DNA from 2 places in the Cellulomonas xiejunii genome. Region 2 is predicted to be linked to the other one. Evidence: riboswitches for the same ligand, from Rfam matches in the RefSeq annotation. Region 2 holds a riboswitch; the other holds the start of a gene.

Region 1 (10,337 bases), 100 kb from region 2:
GCCTACGTCGCCTACCCGATGTCCTGAGACCGCGCCGCCGGCGACACCCTCGAACGGCCGGCTCGAGACCTCCGCCGCCCTCGTCGCCCAGGTCTCGAACCGCACAAGGCCAGGTCACGGCGCGGCCACGCTGGGGCCTTCCCGGCCACGGAAGGCCATCGTTCCCATCACGAGCCGGCAACTCCTACCCCGCGCCACCGGCCTCGCCCCTAACGTCGGCGCCCACACCACGGTGACGACGAGACGGGGCAGCCATGAGGACGAACCACGGTAGGACGACAGGTCTGGCCGGCGCTGCGCTCGTCGTCGCGGTGGCACTGGGAGCCTGCAGCGCGGGCGACGGCTACTCCGACGCCAGCGGCGTCTCCGAACCGGGCTACGACGTGGCTGTGCCCCCGGACCCGGAGCCGGGCCCCTCGGTGCCCGCGCCCGACTTCGCGATGACGGACCCCACGCAGGACGCCCTGTCGACGTTCGCGCTCGACATCGACACGGGCTCGTACACGCGGTTCCGCGACGCCGTCTCCCAGGGGATGGCGGTCGACCCGAGCGAGGTCCGCACCGAGGAGTTCGTCAACTACTTCGACCAGGACTACCGCACCCCGGAGAGCGGCCTCGGCGTCAGCATCGACGCCACGACGCTGCCGTTCCGGCCCGGGCACCGGCTCGTGCGCGTGGGCATCAGCAGCGCCCCGACGTCGAGCGCCTCCCGCGACGACGCGGACCTCGCGCTCGTCGTCGACTGCTCGGGCTCGATGGGCGACGCCGGGAAGATGGAGACGACCAAGGCGGCGCTGCGCACGCTGGTGTCCGCGCTGCGGCCCACCGACCGGGTGGCCATGGTCTGCTACTCCACCGAGGCCGACCTGGTGCTCGAGCCGACGCGCGTGTCCGAGCGTGCCGGCGTCCTCGCGGCCGTCGACGCGCTCACGCCCCAGGAGTCGACCAACGCCGCCGCAGGCCTCGCGCTCGGCTACGACGTTGCCATGTCGATGCGCACCGACGGGCGGATGACGCGGGTCGTCCTCATCAGCGACGGGGTCGCGAACGTCGGGGAGACCGACCCCGACGGGATCCTGGCGCGCATCAGCACCGAGGCGAAGTCGGGGATCAACCTCATCTCGGTCGGCGTCGGCATCACGACCTACGACGACCACCTGCTCGAGCAGCTGGCGGACCAGGGCGACGGGTGGCACGTCTACATCGACGGTGACGCCGAGGCCGAGCGTGTGTTCGCCACCGGGCTCACCGGCTCGCTCGTCGTGGCCGCGAAGGACGCGAAGGCCCAGGTGGAGTTCGACCCGGCGCAGGTCTCCGGCTACCGGTTGCTGGGCTACGAGAACCGGGCGGTCGCGGACGCGGACTTCCGCAACGACGCGATCGACGGCGGGGAGGTCTTCGCGGGTCACGCGACGACCGCGCTGTACGAGGTGGCGCTCCGCGAGGGCCGGTCCGAGCGGCCCTTCGTCACGGCGACGGTGCGCTACCTCGACGACGCAGGCGAGCCGGTCGAGCGCTCCGGGACCCTGGCCCGGTCCGCCGACGCCGCGTCGCCCCGCGAGGCGTCGCCCCGCCTGCGTCAGGACCTGGTCGTCGCGCTGCTGACGGACCGGCTCCTGGGTGGGCCGTGGTCCACGGTGGTCAGCGCGGCCGACCTGCGCGCCGAGGCCGGGGCGCTGCTGGGGGTGCTGGACGGGGACCGGGACGTGGCTCAGCTCGTCGAGCTCGTCGACCGGGTGACCCGGTGAGCGAGCCACGGACGCGATTCGTCCCATTACTTGGACAGCGTGTGAAGATCTTGTGACGAGGGGACCTTCCGGGCGTCACCCAGGCGGCCCAGCACGCAGGGGGTCCGGACGCGAAGACGACAGTGTCGGCGCAGGTCACGAGACTTTCGCGGCGTTTCTCGCAGGCCATCGGCGTCCGAACCGGCGATGCTACGTTGGCGACGGCCCAGGGGGAGATCGACGCCGGCACGTGTCGCGCCCCCCGCACCGCCGCGCCGGGTCGTGGTCGTCGCGCTCCGCGCGTCGTCCGGTGCGCGGGTAACTCGTGCGTCGGCCCGGCTGCGTCCGGTACGCCGACCCGAGGAGCACCTGTGACCAGCTCGACCCCTGCCCGTCGTCGAACCGTCGTCGTGGCCGTCGCCGCGGCAGCCCTGCTCGCCGCAGCAGCCTGCACGTCCACCGCGAGCGCGGGCGGCAGCGACAAGCCGGCCGAGCGCACCACCTACAAGGGTGGGGAGACGACGTTCGGCCAGTCGTTCGCGTACAGCAACGGCCTGGCCGTCGAGGTCGAGAAGCCGACCGCGTTCGTCCCCTCGGCGTCCGCCGACGGCGCCGAGGGCGTCGACGGCGAGCCCGTCAAGGTCCGCGTCTACGTCGTCAACGGCACGAGCGGCGAGTTCGTCCCCAACACCCTCGAGGTCACGGTCGTCTCCGACGGCGAGGAGGCCGCGCAGATCCTCGACCCCGGCTCCCGCGTCGAGCTCACCGGCCCCGGCCACGCCCTGGGCCGCGCGGACGTCGTCGCGTTCGACCTCGCGTTCGTCGTGCAGGACCCGGACGACGTCACGCTGACGCTCGTCCCGGCGATCGCCGGCTACGAGCCGCTGGTCTTCACCGCGCCCTGACCTCCACCGCGCGCCCGCACAGGCGCGCGCACAACGCAGGGGCGGCACCGGCAGCGGTGCCGCCCCTGCGGCCGTGCTGGCGGCGACGCCCCGGAGCGGCGACCCGGGCGTCCCTGCCCCGCGGACGTCGCCCGAGGGCCGAGGTCAGCAGCGGCAGCAGCGCCGCCGCGACGACGAGCACGACGCCGGCCGCGGCGAGCGCGGAGACCGTCTCACCGAACACCGCGGCACCCACCATCACCGCGACGACGACCTCCAGGTACGACATCGACGACAGCTCGACGGCGCGCAGGTGCTTGCCGGCGACGACCAGCAGGCTGAGCGCCAGCACGCCGCACACGAGGAAGAACGCGCCGGCCCACGCCCAGTGCGTCGCGGTCATGCCCGAGACGTCGGGCCGGGTGACCGCGACCATGGCGCCGGAGCCGACGGCGCCGAACACGAAGGTCCAGAAGCTGCGCACGTCGGACGGCATGTCCGTGCGGTACCGGTAGCACAGCAGCGCCCCGCCGTACAGGACGCCCGAGGCGATGCCCAGCCCGACGCCCAGCGCGTACCCGTCGGACGCCGACCGGGGCGTGCCGCCCACCAGCCCCGCGGCCAGCAGCATCCCGGCGAAGGCGACGACCAGGCAGACCACGTCGGCCGGGCCGACGCGCTCCTTGAGCACGGTCACCGCGAGCACGGTCGCCACGACGGGGCCGAGGTAGTGCAGGACGACGGCCAGCGTGAGGTCCACGAGCACGGCCGACGACAGGTACGTCGCGAGCGAGAGGCCCAGCAGCACGCCGCCGAGCACGACGGACGGGGTCACGCGGGTGCGGCGCAGCCTGCCGAGGTGCCGCGTGGCGGCCAGGACGACGAGCATGGCGAGCGCACCGACCACCATGCGACCCAGCGTCAGCGCCTCGCCGACGACCGCGCCGGGCGGCGCTGCCAGACGCCCGAACATCCCGGCGGTCCCCATGGCGGCCGCGGACACGACGATGGCGACCAGGCCGAACCGGCGGTGCGGGCGCGGTGCACGGACGTCGGGGACGAGGGCGTCGGGTGCGCGGACCTCGGGGGCGAGGACGGCGGGGGCGAGGACGGCGGGGGCGAGGACGGCGGGCGCGTGCGGGCGTGACGGGGTGACGACGGCCACGAAGGGCTCCTGGAGGCCAGCGCGACGGGTCGCGTGAGCGGGCGGTGTTTCCCCGCTCTGTCATCGGACCTGAGAGCTTTCGCGAGCCGTGGGCTCGCCTGCACCGTCGGTGGACCCCGTGGGGTCGCTTTCCAGAGTTGCCTTGCTGCGGCGGTTCGGTGGCCTGAGAGATTCCCGGGGAGGTTGCTCCTTCGGCGCCCGCTCCGGCGGGCTCTCCCGCCACAGCTCGTCGGCGTCTTCAGTTGTCCGGACGACTGTATCCGCTCGCCGCGGGACGGGCGCCCGCCGTCCGCCCAGCGGCGGCCGCCCGGCCGCAGGGCGCGACGACTGGAGCCACGGAGCGATGTCACCTCGTGAGAGGGGGATGTGAGTCCGGCCGTCCGAAGCGTTTAGGGCGAAGTTTCGGACAATCCGGGCGCTAGTTTCGGCCCGGTCGACGACGCACGCGGAGCGTCTCGGCCTTCCCTCCGACCGTCTCGAGCTGCACAGCCACGCCTGCCGCGGCTCACCCGGAGGGCCCCGTCCTGACGGCGCGCCGGACCGCTCGGCAGCGCCGTCGCCGCCGAGCCAGGGAGACGACGCGTGACCACCGAACGTCCGGACGCCAGGAGTGCCCGACCTCCCACGTTCAGCGCCGTCCCCACCCCCCGCTCCGGCGTGCCGACCGCCGGGTTCGGCGTCTCTGCCATCGCGACGCCGCCCTCGACCGCCACGTCCCTGGCCGACGAGCCCGACGGGCACAGCCGCGCCGTTCTCATCGTGGGCGCCCTGCTCGCGGTCGTCGCCGTGGTCGCGGCGCTCGTCGCCTTCCGGATCATCGTGCCCTCCACCCCCACGTCCAGCGCCGGGGAGGGCACCGCCGACCGGACCATCACCGAGATCCGTGAGCAGCCCGGCACGGTCGTCCGCTACGGCGACCCGCACTCCTACGGCGACGGCCTCGAGGTCGCCGTCAACGCGCCGCAGCGGTACACGCCCAGCGACAACGCGACGGGCGTCGACGCGGGTGTCCCCGTCAAGATGCAGGTCGTCATCACCAACCGCACCGACGAGGCGTTCCGGCCCAACACGCTGCAGGTGAGCGCGACGTCGGCCGGTCAGCCGGCGACGGCCGTCTGGGACCCCGACCAGGGGGTCGCCCTGACCGGGCCCGACGTCAGCATCCCCGCCGGCGCGAGCATCCACTTCAACATCGCGTTCGCGGTCGCCGAGCCGGGCGACGTGGCGCTCGAGCTCACTCCCGCGCTGTTCGGCTACGGCGCCGTGGTCGTGCAGCCGTCCTGACGACGAACGACAGCGGGTGCCGGGCGTGACGCCCGGCACCCGCTGTCGTCATTCCCGCGTGATCACGCGACGCGACGACGCCACGCGACGAGCGCGGCACCGAGCAGCAGCCAGACGACGGCGAGCGTCGCGACCGGCAGGGTGCCGTCCGTCCCCGTCACGGCCAGGGCGGCCGCGCGGACGAGCACGCTGTCGCCGATCCGCACGAGCCGGCCGGAGGCGTCGACAGCGAAGCCCAGCTCGGCGGAGGCCGCGGCGCCGTCGAGCCCGACACCCGCGGCGACGAGCCGGTGGTCGCCGGCCTCGAGACCGGCGGGCAGGACGACCGTCGCGCCCGCGGTGCCGTCGGCGCCCACGGTCACGCGGGCCAGCTCGCGCGGGGTCGAGTAGACCGTGACGACGAGCTCGGAGCCGGGGAGCATGCCGACCGCCCGGACGGTGGCCGACGCGCCGGCCGCCGGTGCGCCGAGCCCGGCGTCGAGCTGCAGGGAGGCCGACGTGCCGGTCCCCACGACGCGGATCGTCGTCGAGGCGACGGCCGGCAGCGTGTACGCGTCCCCGGCCTGCTCGGCCGTGATCGTGCACTCGCCCGAGGCGATGGTGTGCAACGCCCCGTCGACGACGACGCAGGCGCCCTCGCCCACGAGTGTGACCGGCAGGCCGAGCGACGACGAGGCGGTGAGCGCGACGGGGCCGACGGAGAACAGCAGGTCGGCGATCGGCGCGATCGTGACCTCCTGCGGGCGACGCCCGACCTCGGTGGTCAGCGTGACGGGCGTGGCTGCGGCGACGTCGTCCGTCCCCGCCTGTGTGGCGGTCACGGTGCACGGGCCGACGTCGGTCGCGGTGAGGTCGCCGTCGGTCAGGACGCACGCGCCGGACGCCGTGAGGTCCACGGGCAGGTCGAGCGAGGACGACACGACGACCGGGGCCGTCTCGTCGTAGACCAGCGCCGGGAGTTCGAGGGAGATGCTCTGCGGCGCCTGCGCGACCGTCACGGTGCGGTCCGCGGTCGCGGGGTGGATCTCGGTGGTGCCGGCCTGGGCGGCGGTGACGGTGCAGTCGCCGGCGGCCACGACGGTCAGGGTCGTCCCGTCGACGGTGCAGGCGCCGGTGCCGGTGAAGGTCAGCGCTCCGCCGGAGGTGGCGGTGCCCGCCACGGTGACCGGCGCGTCGCCGTACGTCAGGGAGCCGATGGGGTCGAGCGTGACGGTCTGTGCCGCACGGTCGACGACGAGCGACCCGCTCGTGGTGGCCGCGGTGCGGTCGTCCGCCGCCGGCAGGTTCACCGACACGGGCCAGGCGCCGGCGGGCATCTCGAGGCCCACGATCCTCGCGGTCCCGTCCTCGATGGTCACGCCGTAGGTCGCGTCGCCGATGGAGAAGGTCGCCGTGCCGGTGACCGGGACGCCGTCGGAGCGGGTGAACGTCGCTGCGACGTCGAACGGCTCACCGCTCACCAGGGACACGGGATCGGTCGCCAGCGTCACGTCCGTGGTCGCGCGCGGGGTGGCGGACACCGGCGTGCTGCCCTGACCTGCCCCGAGGGAGTTCCGGCCGACGATCGTGAGGTCGTACGTGGTGCCGTTGGTCAGGCCTGTGATCGTCGTCGACGTGCTGGCGGCGCCCGCGGTGCCGCAGGGCGCTGCCGCGCCTCCCGACGCCGCGCAGTAGACGTCCCACCCCGCGACGATCGACTGCGGTGCCGTCCAGTTGACGTCCAGCTGACGGTCGGCGGGCGTCACCACGACGTCGGTCGGCGCCGAGGGGACGGCGGCGGGGCGGATCGTCACCGTGCCGGCGCCGGTGCGTCCGGGGGACACCGCCGCGAACGCGAACCGGTAGGCCGTGCCCGCGGTGAGGTGCACGGTCAGGCGCGCGTTCGGGTAGCCGGCACCGTCGTCGTTGACGCCGACGAGCCCGCCGTCCGCCGTCCAGACCTCGAGCGCGTTGTCGAAGGCGCTGTTGAGCGTGATGACCACGGAGGTGGTGGCGGGCGCGACGAACTCGTACCACCGGCCGTTGTGGTACTTCGGCGGCGTCGTGGGCCCCGAGCCGGTCCCCGTGGTGAGGCCGACGTTCGAGACGGCGAAGGTCCCGTCGAGGACGTCCAGCGGCAGCGGCAGCGGGCTCGAGAACGAGCTGCCGTCAGCGGTCGGGGCGTCGCCGACGGGCTCGCCCTGCGCGGGCGTCAGCCCCACCAGCAGGAACGCCGCGGCGAGCAGCGTCGTCAGGGCGCGGCGCGCGTGGGGCCGCGCCGCTCGGGGACGTGGCGGGGATGCGTGATGGGGGGGCGTCGGGCGCACAGGGGACTCCAGGTGGGGGGTCGGGCGGTCGGTCGGCGCTGCCCCCGCCTGGCGGTCATCGTGGCGGTGCCGGCACGGGACGTTGGTCCTGGCTCTGCGCGGGCGTGCGGTGCACGACGGCGGGCCACGAAACGACCGTCACGGGTGACGAGTCACGGGCGACGCGCGTGGCGAACGGGCGACGGGCCGGGCGCCCTGGCAGGCGCCGCTGGTCAGCCGGGGCGCGGTGACGGTCCGGTGCGTCAGACTGCCGGGGTGACCGACCTGCTCTCGTCGCCGCGCCCCCTGGGCGACGGGACGATCACGCACCGGCCGGACTGGACGTGGCTCCCGGCCGGGGCCGTGCCGACCGACGACGACCTGGTGCGCGCCGCGCGCCAGGCCGAGCAGCTGTTCGCCGAGCACGGCGTCACGTACGGTGCCCACCACGCGGACGGGGACCAGCAGTGGCGCCTCGACCCGCAGCCCGTCGTGGTCGACGAGCCCGAGTGGGCCCGCCTCGACGCCGCGCTCGTCCAGCGCGCCGAGCTGCTCGACGCCGTCCTGCACGACCTGTACGGCTCGCGGCGCCTGCTCGACGACCGGATCCTGCCGCCGACGACCGTCCTCGCGCACCCCGGGTTCCTGCGGGCCGTCGACGGCCTGCGCCTGCCCGGCGGCCGCGAGCTCGTCCTCACGGCGACGGACCTCGTACGGGACGCGTCGGGCGGTTGGTGCGTCGTCGCCGACCGCACGCAGGCGCCGTCGGGCGCCGGGTACGCGATGGAGGACCGGCGCGTCACCGCGCAGGTCCTGGCCCCCGTGTACCGCCAGGCGTCGATCGCGCGGCTCGGGCCGTTCTTCCACGCCCTGCGCAAGGCTCTGCGCGAGGTCGCGCCGCCGACCGCGGGGGAGGACCCGCGGGCGGTGCTGCTGTCCCCCGGGCCGGGCAGCGAGACGGCGTTCGACCAGGCGTACCTCGCCTCGATGCTCGGCCTGCCGCTCGTCGAGGGCAGCGACCTCGTCGTGCGTGCCGGACGCGTCCATCTGCAGGGCATCGACGGTCTCGAGCCCGTGGACGTCGTCCTGCGGCGCGTCGACAGCGACTGGTGCGACCCGCTGGACCTGCGCGCCGGCTCGCGGCTCGGGGTCCCCGGGCTGGTCCACGCCGTGCGGCAGGGGTCGGTGAGCGTCGTGAACCCCCTCGGGGCGTCCGTGCTGGAGAACCCTGCGCTGCTCGGCTACCTGCCGCGTCTCGCGCGGGCCGTGCTCGACCAGGACCTCACGCTCGCGTCCGTGCCCACGTGGTGGTGCGGCGAGGAGCGGGCCCTGCGGCACGTCCTGGCGCGTCTGGACCAGCTCGTCCTCAAGCCCGTCGTCCACGGGCCGCGCAGCACCACGGTGCTCGGCTGGCGGCTGACGGCCGCGGAGCGCGAGCAGCTGGCGGCGCGGATCGCGGCCGAGCCGTGGCGGTGGGTCGGGCAGGAGCACGTGGGGCCGAGCGCCGAGTCGGCGGACGCCACCGCGGGCGTCGCGACCGACCGGCCGGGCGTGTCCGGCGTCGGACCCGCCGACCTCGGGCCGCGCGCCGCGGTGATGCGGACGTTCGCCGTGGCGCACGCGGGTTCCTACACGGTGATGGCCGGTGGGCTGGCGCGCGTCGCGGACGACCACGTCGTGACGTCGTCGGCCGCGGGCGCGCGCGCCAAGGACGTCTGGGTGCTCACGTCCGCGCCCACGGCCGCCGTCGGGGCGCTGCGGGAGGACGTCGAGGCGGGGGTCGCACGCACCGCCGCGTACGGCATCTCCCCCCGCGCGGCCGAGAACCTGTACTGGATGGGCCGGTACGCCGAGCGCGCCGAGGACGGGGTGCGCATGCTGCGGGCCGTCGCCGACCGCTGGGACGACTACCACCGCACGCCCGACACCGCGGGTGGTCAGGCGCTCGCGGTGCTGCTGCAGACCCTGACGCCCGCGGCACTGCCCGACGGCGGCCAGGCAGCGGCCGCCCGGCCCGACGTCGAGCACGTCGGCCCCCGCGTGCCGGCACTGCGCGACCTGCTGCTGGACCAGCGGACGCCGGGGTCGGTGGCGCGCGCCGTCCGCCGGCTGGGGGCCGCCGCCGCGACCGTGCGCGACCAGCTGTCCACCGACACGTTCGGGCCCCTCGCCCGCATCGAGCGGACCCTGCGCGACGAGCGCACCCGGGTGCGGACGCGGCAGCACAGCGGCGAGCTGCTCGACGTCGGACCCCTGCCGCCCGGCTCGGTGACCGCGGGCCTGCGCCCGACGCTCGACCGGGTCCTGGAGAGCCTGCTCGCGATCTCGGGGATCGCGGCCGAGGGGCTCACCCGCGACGTCGGCTGGCACCTGCTCGACGCGGGTCGTCGGCTGGAACGCGCGCAACGTCTGGTCGCCGTGCTCAAGGCGACCCTGGTCGAGCACAGGTCCGCCGAGGTCGAGGACCTGCTGCTGGAGTCGGTCCTGCTGGCCACCGAGTCGGCGATCACCTACCGTCGCCGCCACCAGTCGCGCACGGACGTCGCGAGCGTCCTGGACCTGCTCGTCCACGACCGCACCAACCCGCGGTCCCTCGCGTTCGCGCTGGACCGGCTGCTGGTGGACCTGGAGTCGGTCCCGGCGCCGCACTCCGCCGCGCAGCGCGACCACCTGCTGCACGGTGTCGCGGGCCTGGTGGCGGAGCTCGACACCGTCGTCGTCGGCAACGAGGTGTCCGACGACGGGCGGCGCGTGCGGCTCGCCGACGCGCTCGAGTCCATGCTGTGGCGGCTGCGCGAGGCGTCGGACGAGATCGAGCGCGCGCACTTCGCGCGGCCCGCGCCCAGCCAGGCCCTCGACGACCTGTGGGGCTCGGGCTACGGCGAGCCGGACGACGGGGGTGCACTGTGAACGGCCGGGCGTACGACCTGGTGCACCGCACCACCTACGAGTACGCGCAGCCCGTCACCGACTCCTACGGGCGCACGACGCT
Region 2 (10,337 bases):
CGACGTCCTCGTGCACGGCGAGCCCGAGCGCAACGACATGGTCCAGTACTTCGCCGAGAACCTCGACGGCTTCTCCGTGACGCAGAACGGCTGGGTGCAGTCGTACGGCTCGCGCTGCACGCGCCCGTCGATCCTGTGGGGCGACGTGTCCCGCCCGGCGCCCATCACGGTCGCGTGGGCGCAGTACGCGCAGTCGCTCACGTCGAAGCCGATGAAGGGCATGCTCACGGGCCCGGTCACGATCCTCGCGTGGTCGTTCGTCCGCGACGACCAGCCGCTCGGCGACACCGCGAACCAGGTCGCCCTCGCGCTGCGCGACGAGATCGCCGACCTCGAGGCGGCGGGCATCGGGATCGTCCAGGTCGATGAGCCCGCGATCCGTGAGCTGCTGCCGCTGCGCGAGAAGGACCACGCCGCGTACCTCGACTGGTCGGTCAGCTCGTTCCGCCTGTCGACGGCCGGCGTGCGCCCCGAGACGCAGATCCACACGCACCTGTGCTACTCGGAGTTCGGCGAGATCATGGAGGCGATCGACGGTCTCGACGCCGACGTGACGAGCATCGAGGCGGCCCGCTCGAAGATGGAGATCCTCGGCGACATCGCCGCGGCCGGGTACCCCCGTGCCGTCGGGCCCGGCGTCTACGACATCCACTCGCCGCGCGTCCCGTCGCAGGACGAGGTCACCGAGCTGCTCACCGAGGCGGTCCGCACCATCGACGTCGACCAGCTCTGGGTGAACCCGGACTGCGGCCTCAAGACCCGCCGCTACGAGGAGGTCACGCCCTCGCTCGAGCACCTGGTCCAGGCGACCCGGACGGTCCGCGCGTCCCTCTGACGCCCCGGACGGCCGACACCTCGAGGCCCCGGCCGCCGCACCCGCGGCGGCCGGGGCCTCGTCGTGCCACCAGCGACGGCACCCTGCCGGCCCGGTCACCGGGGCCCGCGCCGTCTACCCTGCACGGCATGGGTTCCCCGTTCGACGTCCCGGTCGCCGAGCTGCGACGGCGCACCTCCCTGAAGTGGCACACCTACCCGCAGGACGTGCTGCCGGCGTTCGTCGCCGAGATGGACGTGCGTCCGCTCGACGCGGTCGTGTCCGCCGTCCACGGCGCGCTGCTCAGCGGTGACACCGGGTACGAGGCCGGGCCTGCGAGTCCGCGCGGCACGGCCTACGCGGAGGCGTTCGCCGACTTCGCCTCCCGGCACCACGGGTGGGACGTCCCGGTGGACCGCACGCGGCTGGTCCCGGACGTCATGCTCGGCGCGGTCGAGGTGATCCGTCTGGTCTCGGCGCCGGGCGACGCGGTCGTCATCAACCCGCCCGTGTACCCGCCGTTCCGGTCCTTCCTGGAGCACGCCGGGCGTCGCGTCGTCACCGCACCGCTCACCCCTGCGGGCCGGCTCGACCTCGACGCGCTCGACCGCGCGTTCGCCGGCGCCCGCGCCTACCTGCTGTGCCACCCCCACAACCCGACCGGGACGCTGCACACCGCGGACGAGCTGCGCGCCGTCGGGGACCTCGCCACCCGGCACGGCGTCCGCGTCGTCGCCGACGAGATCCACGCACCGCTCTTCGTCGGCGACGAGGCGTTCGTCCCCACCACGACGGTGATCCCCGACGCCATCGCGCTGCACTCGGCGTCCAAGGCGTTCAACCTGGCAGGCCTCAAGACCGCCGTCGCCGTCCCTGGTCCTGCCGCCGACGACCTCACGCACCTGCCGGAGATCGTCGGTCACGGCGTCAGCCACGTCGCGTCGATCGCGCACCAGGCCGCGTACCGTCACGGCCACGCCTGGCTCGCCGACGTGCGCGCGAGCATCCGGCGGCACCAGCAGATGGTGGACGACGCGCTGACCGAACGGCTGCCGAGCGCACGGTGGCGGCGGCCGGAGGCGACGTACTTCGCGTGGCTCGACGTCCGCGACACGCCGGCCGTCGCCGGCAGCGGCACGGACCCCGCGCGACTCCTGCTGCACCGCGGTCGGCTGGCGGTGAACCCTGGCCCGACGTTCGGTGACGAGGGCGCCGGTCACGTCCGGCTCAACCTGGCGACGTCACCGGAGATCCTCGCCGACGCCCTGGACCGTCTGGTGACGACGCTCGCCGCTCGCGCCTGACGCGACAGTCCTGAGCGGCGGCGCACAGCGAGTGGATCGCACTCTCACGCCCCTCCGGGGGGGCAGGCGGCGGCGCACAGCGACTGGATCGCACTCTCACGCCCCTCCTGGGGGCGTGAGAGTGCGATCCAGTGCTTGTCGGAGGGGCGTGTCAGTCCGCCGACGCCGGCTCGGGTGCTGCGATCGAAGCCTGTGCGGCACCGTGCTGGACCTCGATGCGACGCGGCTTGGCCTCCTCCGCCACCGGGATGGTCAGCGTGAGGACGCCGTCGTCGTACGTCGCGTTGATGCGGTCGAGCGCGAGGCCGCGGCCGACGGTCAGCTGGCGGGCGTAGGTGCCGACGGGCCGCTCCTTGGCGAGCCACTGCACGTCGCTCTCGGTGCGCGGCGTGCGCTGCGCCCGGATGGTCAGGGTGCGGTCGTCCACGTTCACGTCGATGGTGCCCGGGTCGGCGCCCGGCAGGTCGACGTGCAGGACGTAGTGGTCACCGTCGCGGTACAGGTCCATCGGCATCGTCGCCGACGCGCGGTCGGACGCGAGGACCTGCGCAAGCACGCGGTCCATCTCACGGAACGGGTCGAAACGAGTAGCCATCACCCATCACCTCCTCGACGTGGGTCCGGTCCTCCCGGCTCCCGGTGCTGTGCCGGCGGCCTCTGCCGCCGGTTGGCTACACGTCAACAGTTAGCACTCTCGCGCGGAGAGTGCCAAGTGGAAGATGTCGATATTTCGCCCAGAGCGAACAAGCGTCAGGCGGAGCGGCCCATGGAGCGCCGGTCCTCGCGCGCGAAGCCCGCGACGAAGTCGACCAGGCCCTCGACGATCCGCACGTCGGCATCGAGCCACGGCACGTCGAGCCACTGGCCCGCGGGCAGCCAGCGCAGCTCGTCGTGCTCGACGAGCGGCTCGGGCCCACCCTCCAGCACCTCGGCGAACCACAGCCGCATGACGTACTGGTCGGACAGGACCCACGCGCCGTCGTCCGGGCCGAGGAGCTCGACACCGAGCCCCACGCGCACACCGAGCTCCTCACGCAGCTCCCGGTGCAGCGCCTCTTCGGGCGTCTCACCTGCCTCGACCTTGCCCCCGGGGAACTCCCAGCGCCCCGCGAGGCTGGCGGGCGTCGCCCGCCGCGCCGCGAGCAGGAGCTGCGGGTCGTCGAGATCGTCGACCACGGCCGCTGCCACGACGAGCACAGGAGTCATGCACCGAGTCTGCCAGTCCTCTGTCACAGCCGGATCACGACGATGTGATCGGCCGTTCGCGTCGTGTGCTCAGCCGGGGAGGTCCGGCCGGGCGGGACGCGCGTGCTGGTGGTACGGGTACGGAGGGATCCCTCCCGCCCCTCCGTGGGGCGGTGACGCGTCAGCGGATGCCGTTGGCCTCGGCCCACGCGACCGCCTCGGCACGCGTGGAGGCGCCGATCTTGCGGTAGACGCTGCGCACCTGCGACTTGACGGTGTTGCGGGTGACGAACAGCCGCGTGGCGATCTCCTCGAGCGTGACGTCCTCGGTCAGCTCGGCCAGCACGACCCGCTCGCGTCGGGTGAGGGAGTGAGCCCCCAGCAGGTGCGGGTTCAAGGCGGTGTCCAGCATGCTCATGATGTCCTCCGGTGGGCGGCGGGTCCGGTCTCTCCGGGCTCGCGTGGGCTGCGTACCGGATGAGAGCGGCGCGCGTCGTGGGTATGACGCGACTTTCGCCGGTTTCTCTGAATCACCGTGAGTTCCCCCCCGCGGTGCCGATCGCTGCACCTGTCATGACGCCGGTCCGAGCCCTCTGATACATCGCGGTCGGAACGCCGTCACCAGCACTGTGCGTCACATCACCCGTTCGGGCAAGCACCCGGACGCATGGACAACTGTCCAGCACTCACCCACCCGGCCCAACCGGTAGGTGCCATCACCCACGAACGGCTCACGGGTTGAGCGCTGCGTACTCCTCGGCCGACAGGAGAGGGCCCGTGGACGTGACGTCGACGCGCAGCAGCCACCCCTCGCCGTAAGGGTCCGCGTTGACCAGCGAGGGGTCGTCGACGACCGCGCCGTTGACCTCGACGACGGTCCCGGAGACGGGCGAGAACAGCTCGGAGACCGACTTGGTCGACTCGATCTCCCCGATGACGGCGCCCGCCTCGATCGTGGAGCCCACACTCGGCAGCTCGACGAAGACGATGTCGCCCAGGGCGTCGGCGGCGACCGCCGTGATGCCGACCGTGACGGGCGACGACGCGTCGACCCACTCGTGCTCGGCGGTGTACTCCAGCGTCGTGGGCAGCTCGGCGGCCATGAGGGCTCCTGTCGGGTCGGGTGGTGCGGGCGTGCGGGCGGACCGGGTGCGGCGGACCGTCACCGAGGACGACGGTAGAAGGGAAGGGGCACCACGCGCACGGGTTCACGCCGTCCGCGCACGTCGACCGCGAGCTCGGCCCCCTCGGCGCTCATCTCCGGCGTCACGTACGCCATCGCCACGGGGTACCCGAGCGTGGGCGACGGCGCACCGGACGTGACCGTGCCGACGACCGGCGCGTCGGGCTGCGTGGACGCGAGCACGTCGTACCCGTGCCGCGCGGCGCGACGCCCCAGACCCTGCAGCCCCACGAGGACGCGCGCGGGTGCCGAGTGCGCCCGCGCGGCGAGCGCATCGCGCCCGACGAACGGCAGGGGCGCGCCGTCGGCGTCGACCTTGTCGAGCTTGACGACACGCCCCAGGCCCGCGTCGTGCGGCGTCGTCGTGCGGTCCAGCTCGTTGCCGTACAGCGGCATGCCGGCCTCCAGGCGCAGCGAGTCGCGCGCCGACAGGCCCGCGGGGACGATCCCGTGGTCGGCACCGGCGGCGAGCAGGGCACGCCACAGGGCCGGTGCGCCCGCCGCGTCGACGAAGAACTCGAAGCCGTCCTCGCCCGTGTAACCGGTGCGCGCGACCAGCACCGGAGCCCCCTCGAACTGCATCGGCAGGCACGCGTAGTAGCGCAGCGTCGCAGGGCTCACGTCGGCGGGGCCGGCCGGGTCCGCCGTCAGGCCGGCCAGCGCCTCGACCACGTCGAGCGCACGCGGCCCCTGCACCGCCACGAGCGCCGTCGCGGCAGAGCGGTCGACGACGTGGGCGTCGAGACCCGTCCCGGCCGCACGCTCGCGCAGCTCGGTGAGCACGACGTCGTGGTTCGACGCGTTGGCGACGACGAGGTACTCCTCCTCGCCCGTGCGGTACACGACGAGGTCGTCGATGACGCCGCCGTCGGGCTGGACGATCATCGTGTACCGCGCACCGGGCACCCGCAGGCCCGTGAGGTTGCCGACGAGCGCGAGGTCGAGGAACGCGCCGGCCTGCGGCCCGGTGACCGCGATCTCCCCCATGTGCGAGAGGTCGAACAGGCCGGCGGCCGTGCGGACCGCCGTGTGCTCGGCGAGGTCGGACGTGTACCGCAGCGGCATCTGCCAGCCCGCGAAGGCGGTGAGCGACGCGCCCAGGGCGACGTGCTCGTCGTGCAGGGGCGAGCGCAGCTCGGTCATCGGGGCTCCCGTGGTGAGGTCGGGCCGGAGGTCGGCGGTCATCGCACGTCGTCCGCGTACGCCTCGACGGGCGGGCACGAGCAGACGAGGTGCCGGTCGCCGCGGGCGCCGTCGATGCGACGCACGGGCGGCCAGTACTTGTCGGCGCGCAGCGAGGCGAGGGGGAACGCGGCCAGCTCACGGCCGTACGGCTGCTCCCAGACGTCCGCGCTGACGGACGCCGCCGTGTGCGGCGCCTGGCGCAGCGGTGAGCCCGCCAGCGGCCAGCGGCCGTCCGCGACGCCCGCGATCTCGCCGCGGATCGCGACCATCGCGTCGACGAACCGGTCGAGCTCGACGAGGTCCTCGCTCTCGGTCGGCTCGATCATGAGGGTGCCCGGGACCGGGAACGACAGCGTGGGCGCGTGGAAGCCGTAGTCCATGAGCCGCTTGGCGACGTCCTCGGCGGTGACGCCCGTGGCCTTCGTCAGGGGACGCAGGTCGAGGATGCACTCGTGCGCGACCAGGCCGCCCGGGCCGGCGTAGAGGACCGGGAAGTGCTCGCGCAGGCGCGTGGCCAGGTAGTTCGCCGCCAGCACGGCCGTCTCGGTCGCGCGGCGCAGGCCGTCGGGACCCATGAGCGCGACGTACGCCCACGAGATCGGCAGGATGCCGGCCGAGCCCCAGGGCGCAGCCGAGACGGGCGCGACGACGGAGCCGGCCGCACCCGGCGTCGGGTCGCCCGGCAGGTACGGCGCGAGGTGCGCCGCGACCGCCACCGGCCCGACCCCCGGGCCGCCGCCGCCGTGCGGGATGCAGAAGGTCTTGTGCAGGTTCAGGTGGGAGACGTCCCCGCCGAGCTCGGCCGGACGGGCCAGCCCGACGAGCGCGTTGAGGTTGGCGCCGTCGATGTAGACCTGCCCGCCGGCGGCGTGCACCAGGTCGCAGACCTCACGCACGTGCGCCTCGTAGACGCCGTGCGTCGAGGGGTACGTGATCATGATCGCCGCGACGCGCGGGCCGTGCTGGTCGAGCTTGGCGCGCAGGTCCGCGAGGTCGACCTCGCCGTCCTCGGCCGTCGCGACGACGACGACCTTGAGGCCCGCGAGCGCGGCCGACGCCGCGTTGGTGCCGTGCGCCGAGGCGGGGATGAGGCAGATGTCGCGGTGCTCGGCACCCTCGGGCCGGGTGGCCTCGTGGTACGCGTGGATGGCGAGCAGACCGGCGAGCTCGCCCTGCGACCCCGCGTTGGGCTGCACGCTCACCGCGGCGTAGCCCGTGATCTCGGCGAGCCAGCCCTGCAGCTCGGCGACCAGGGCCGCGTAGCCCCGCGTCTGGTCGGCGGGGGCGTACGGGTGGACGTCCGCGAACTGCGGCCAGGAGATGGGCTCCATCTCGGCCGTCGCGTTGAGCTTCATGGTGCACGAGCCCAGCGGGATCATCGTGCGGTCGAGCGCGAGGTCCTTGTCGGACAGGCGGCGCAGGTAGCGCAGCATCGCCGTCTCGGAACGATTCACGTGGAACACCGGGTGCGTGAGGTAGTCGGTGGTCCGCAGCAGCTCGGCGCGCGGCACGGTGGGGCCGCCCCCGAACGCGCCGAACGAGACGGTCCCGTCGGCCGCGACCGGGGCGGTGGTGACGCCCGCGACGACGAACGCGCCCAGCACCGCCACCACGTCGTCCGCCGTCGTCGTCTCGTCGCACGCGACCTGCACGTGGTCGGCGTCGGCGACCCACACGTTGATGCCCGCGTCGGCAGCGGCCCGTGCCACGTCCGCCGCACGGCCCGGCACGTGCGCGCGCACGGTGTCGAAGACGTCGTCGTGGACGACCGTCACGCCCAGGTCGCGCAGCCCGCGCTGCACGCCTCGCGCGTGCCCGTGCACCCGCCGCGCGATCGCCCGCAGCCCGTCCGGCCCGTGGTAGACCGCGTACATCGACGCGACGATCGCGAGCAGCGCCTGCGCCGTGCAGATGTTGCTCGTGGCCTTCTCACGGCGGATGTGCTGCTCGCGGGTCTGCAGCGCGAGCCGGTAGGCCGGGGCGCCGTCGGCGTCGACGGACACCCCCACGAGGCGCCCGGGCAGCGTGCGCTCGAGCCCGGTGCGCACCGCCATGAACGCGGCGTGCGGGCCGCCGCCGAACAGCGGGACACCGAACCGCTGCGCCGAGCCGACCGCGACGTCCGCACCCAGCTCGCCCGGCGACGTCACGAGCGTCAGCGCGAGCAGGTCCGCGGCCACCGTGACGAGAGCCCCGCGGTCCTTGGCCGCGGCGACCAGCGGGCGCAGGTCCCGCAGCGCGCCCGACGCGCCCACCTGCTGCACGACGACGCCGACCAGCGGCCCGTCGACCTCCGGCAACCCGTCGGTGAGGTCCGCGACGACCACCGGCAGGCCGACCGCCTGCGCGCGCCCGCAGGCGACGGCCAGCGACTGGCCGAACAGGTCGGCGTCCAGCACGACCGTGCCCGTCGTCGCGCGCGACGCCCGCCACATGAGCGCGACCGCCTCCGCGACGGCCGTCGCCTCGTCGAGCAGCGACGCGTTCGCCACGTCGAGGCCGGTGAGGTCGGACACGACGGTCTGGAAGTTCAGCAGCGCCTCGAGGCGGCCCTGCGAGATCTCCGGCTGGTACGGCGTGTACGCCGTGTACCAGGCGGGCGACTCCAGGACGTTGCGGCGGATCACCGCGGGCGTCACCGTCCCGTAGTAACCCTGGCCGATCATGGGCCGCAGGACGGCGTTGCGCGACGCCACGTCGCGCAGCGCGGCGAGCACCTGCTCCTCGGAGCGCGCCGGCGGCAGGTCCAGCGGACGGTCCGTGCGGATCGCGGCGGGCACGGCGGCGTCGACCAGCGCGTCGAGGCTGTCGTACCCGAGCGCGGCGAGCATGCGGGCCGTCTCGTCGCCGCGGGGGCCGATGTGCCGGTCGGGGAAGCCATCCGCGGCGGGCGAGCGGACGGGTCCGGTGGGTGCGGGCGCGGCGGGGGCCACGGACGGCACGTCGAGGTCGGTCACGGGCTGCTCCACGGGGTCGTCCGGACGTGGTGGTCCACGCACCGGGACGGACAGGGGCTTCCCCGCTCTGTCATCCACCCCGCACGGGGTGACCTGAGAGTTTGGCCGGTCCGCCATGAGCGTCGACCCGCGGGCCGATGCTCCGGGGCGCGCCGGCTTGCACCGTCGGTGGGCACCGGACCTGGCCGGCGCCGCTTTCCAGAGTTGCCTGGCCGTGGCGGTACGGGTGCCTGAGAGATTCGGAGGGGAGCTTGCTCCTTCGGCGTCCCGCTCAGCCGCCTCGCGGGCGGCCGACGGGAGCTCTCCCGCCGCGGTTCGAGCAGCGTGTTGAGTTGTGCGGTCAGCCTACGGCACCGGTCTCGCCGGGAGCAGGAGACCCACGACCCCATCGGCGCCGGGAAGGTCCGCGCAGATCGTCCCGGCGAACACCTTCTGCAGACACGCGCGCCGCCGCGGGCGACGGCCAGGCGGGAAGGAACCGGTCGAACCGCAGGTATTGACGTTAAACCTCCGACACGACAGCATTCGGACAACCCGTTCCTGCAGCGTTGCAGATTGCGGGCACGTCGTGGACGTCGAGGGCGTCCGCGTCCTTCCGGAGGGGGAAGCATCCTGGTCGGCTCTCGACGCGGAGAGCGGGTCCGCTGCGCCCACCTGCCGGTCGGCGACAGAGGAGAGGAATCGATGGGGATGACTCGAAGAGGACCAGCAGGACACCGACGCACGGCCGCCGTGGTCACCGGTGCAGCGCTCGTGATGGGAGGTGCTGCCGTGGCACCGGCCGCAGCAGCAGAGGGAGTTTCGCCTGACCCGTGGGTGTCCGTGACGCCCGAGGGGTACCACCGCTTCACTGTGCCGCAGGCGGAGGTGGAGCAGATCGTCGGGTCGCGGCCCGCGGTGATGGAGCTGCAGGGCAACATCGGGCCGAGCGGCACGTGGTCCGACCTGGCGATGGACCCCAGCGGCACGGACTACCCGACGCAGGTCGGCATCCTCGAGCCGGGCCTGTACTACTACCAGTACACGGCGACGTTCGAGGACCGGACCAAGAAGTCGTTCCGCAACCCCTCGACCGAGGTCGCGGTCACGTCGCACCCGACGTGGAACACGTTCTTCGTCCCCGGCCCGCAGGTCCAGTGGATGTCCGACGTGGCCAACGGCGGCGACGTCGCCGAGCTGGCGTACGACAGCCCCGTCGCGGACGACGAGCGCACGACGCTCGTGTGGACGCCGCCCGGCTACGACGCCGAGCGCGCCGACGCGTACCCCGTGCTGTACCTGCTGGCCGACGGCACGCAGAGCGCGCAGGAGTGGGCCGAGCTGGGCCGTGCGCCGCAGGTGCTCGACAACCTCGCGGCCGAGGGCCGGCTGGCGGACATGGTCGTCGTCATGGCGGACGTGCGCGGCGCCGACCCGCGCACCGAGCTGCTCGACGGTGTCGTCGCGGCAGCCCGCGACGCGTACAACGTGGCCGACGACGCCGCCGGGCAGGCCGTGGCCGGCATCGGCGACGGCGCGCACCACGCCCTGACGGTGCTGCGCACGGACCCCGGCGTCTTCGGCGAGGTCGGGTCGTTCTCCGGGCGCCTGACCGGCTCGATCAGCGCCACCACGGCGCGGGAGATCAACGAGGGCACCGACCGTCTGCGCGTCTACGTGGGCAACGTGCTGGACCCCGCGTACAACCAGACGCACGACCTGCTGCGCAC

What was found. A riboswitch is a leader RNA that binds a small molecule or an ion and turns the genes downstream of it on or off. The one in region 2 is predicted to bind glycine.
Region 1: linked by a shared signal. The riboswitch ahead of NP048_RS00955 (DMT family transporter) and the one ahead of gcvP (aminomethyl-transferring glycine dehydrogenase) in region 2 are both predicted to bind glycine.

What each region holds. Positions count from the first base shown of each region.
Region 1 covers NZ_CP101987.1:205,829-216,165, forward strand. The annotation lists gene NP048_RS00940 (TolB family protein) at 1-27, shown strand, start outside; gene NP048_RS00945 (vWA domain-containing protein) at 255-1,748, shown strand; gene NP048_RS00950 (hypothetical protein) at 2,099-2,632, shown strand; gene NP048_RS00955 (DMT family transporter) at 2,619-3,776, opposite strand; glycine riboswitch at 3,824-3,916, opposite strand; glycine riboswitch at 3,918-4,005, opposite strand; gene NP048_RS00960 (hypothetical protein) at 4,359-5,060, shown strand; gene NP048_RS00965 (fibronectin type III domain-containing protein) at 5,123-7,366, opposite strand; gene NP048_RS00970 (circularly permuted type 2 ATP-grasp protein) at 7,622-10,255, shown strand; gene NP048_RS00975 (transglutaminase family protein) at 10,252-10,337, shown strand, end outside.
Region 2 covers NZ_CP101987.1:105,301-115,637, reverse strand. The annotation lists gene metE (5-methyltetrahydropteroyltriglutamate--homocysteine S-methyltransferase) at 1-835, shown strand, start outside; gene NP048_RS00520 (MalY/PatB family protein) at 964-2,118, shown strand; gene NP048_RS00515 (Hsp20/alpha crystallin family protein) at 2,270-2,713, opposite strand; gene NP048_RS00510 ((deoxy)nucleoside triphosphate pyrophosphohydrolase) at 2,869-3,324, opposite strand; gene NP048_RS00505 (helix-turn-helix domain-containing protein) at 3,485-3,721, opposite strand; gene gcvH (glycine cleavage system protein GcvH) at 4,035-4,406, opposite strand; gene gcvT (glycine cleavage system aminomethyltransferase GcvT) at 4,466-5,671, opposite strand; gene gcvP (aminomethyl-transferring glycine dehydrogenase) at 5,668-8,604, opposite strand; glycine riboswitch at 8,837-8,946, opposite strand; gene NP048_RS00485 (alpha/beta hydrolase-fold protein) at 9,451-10,337, shown strand, end outside.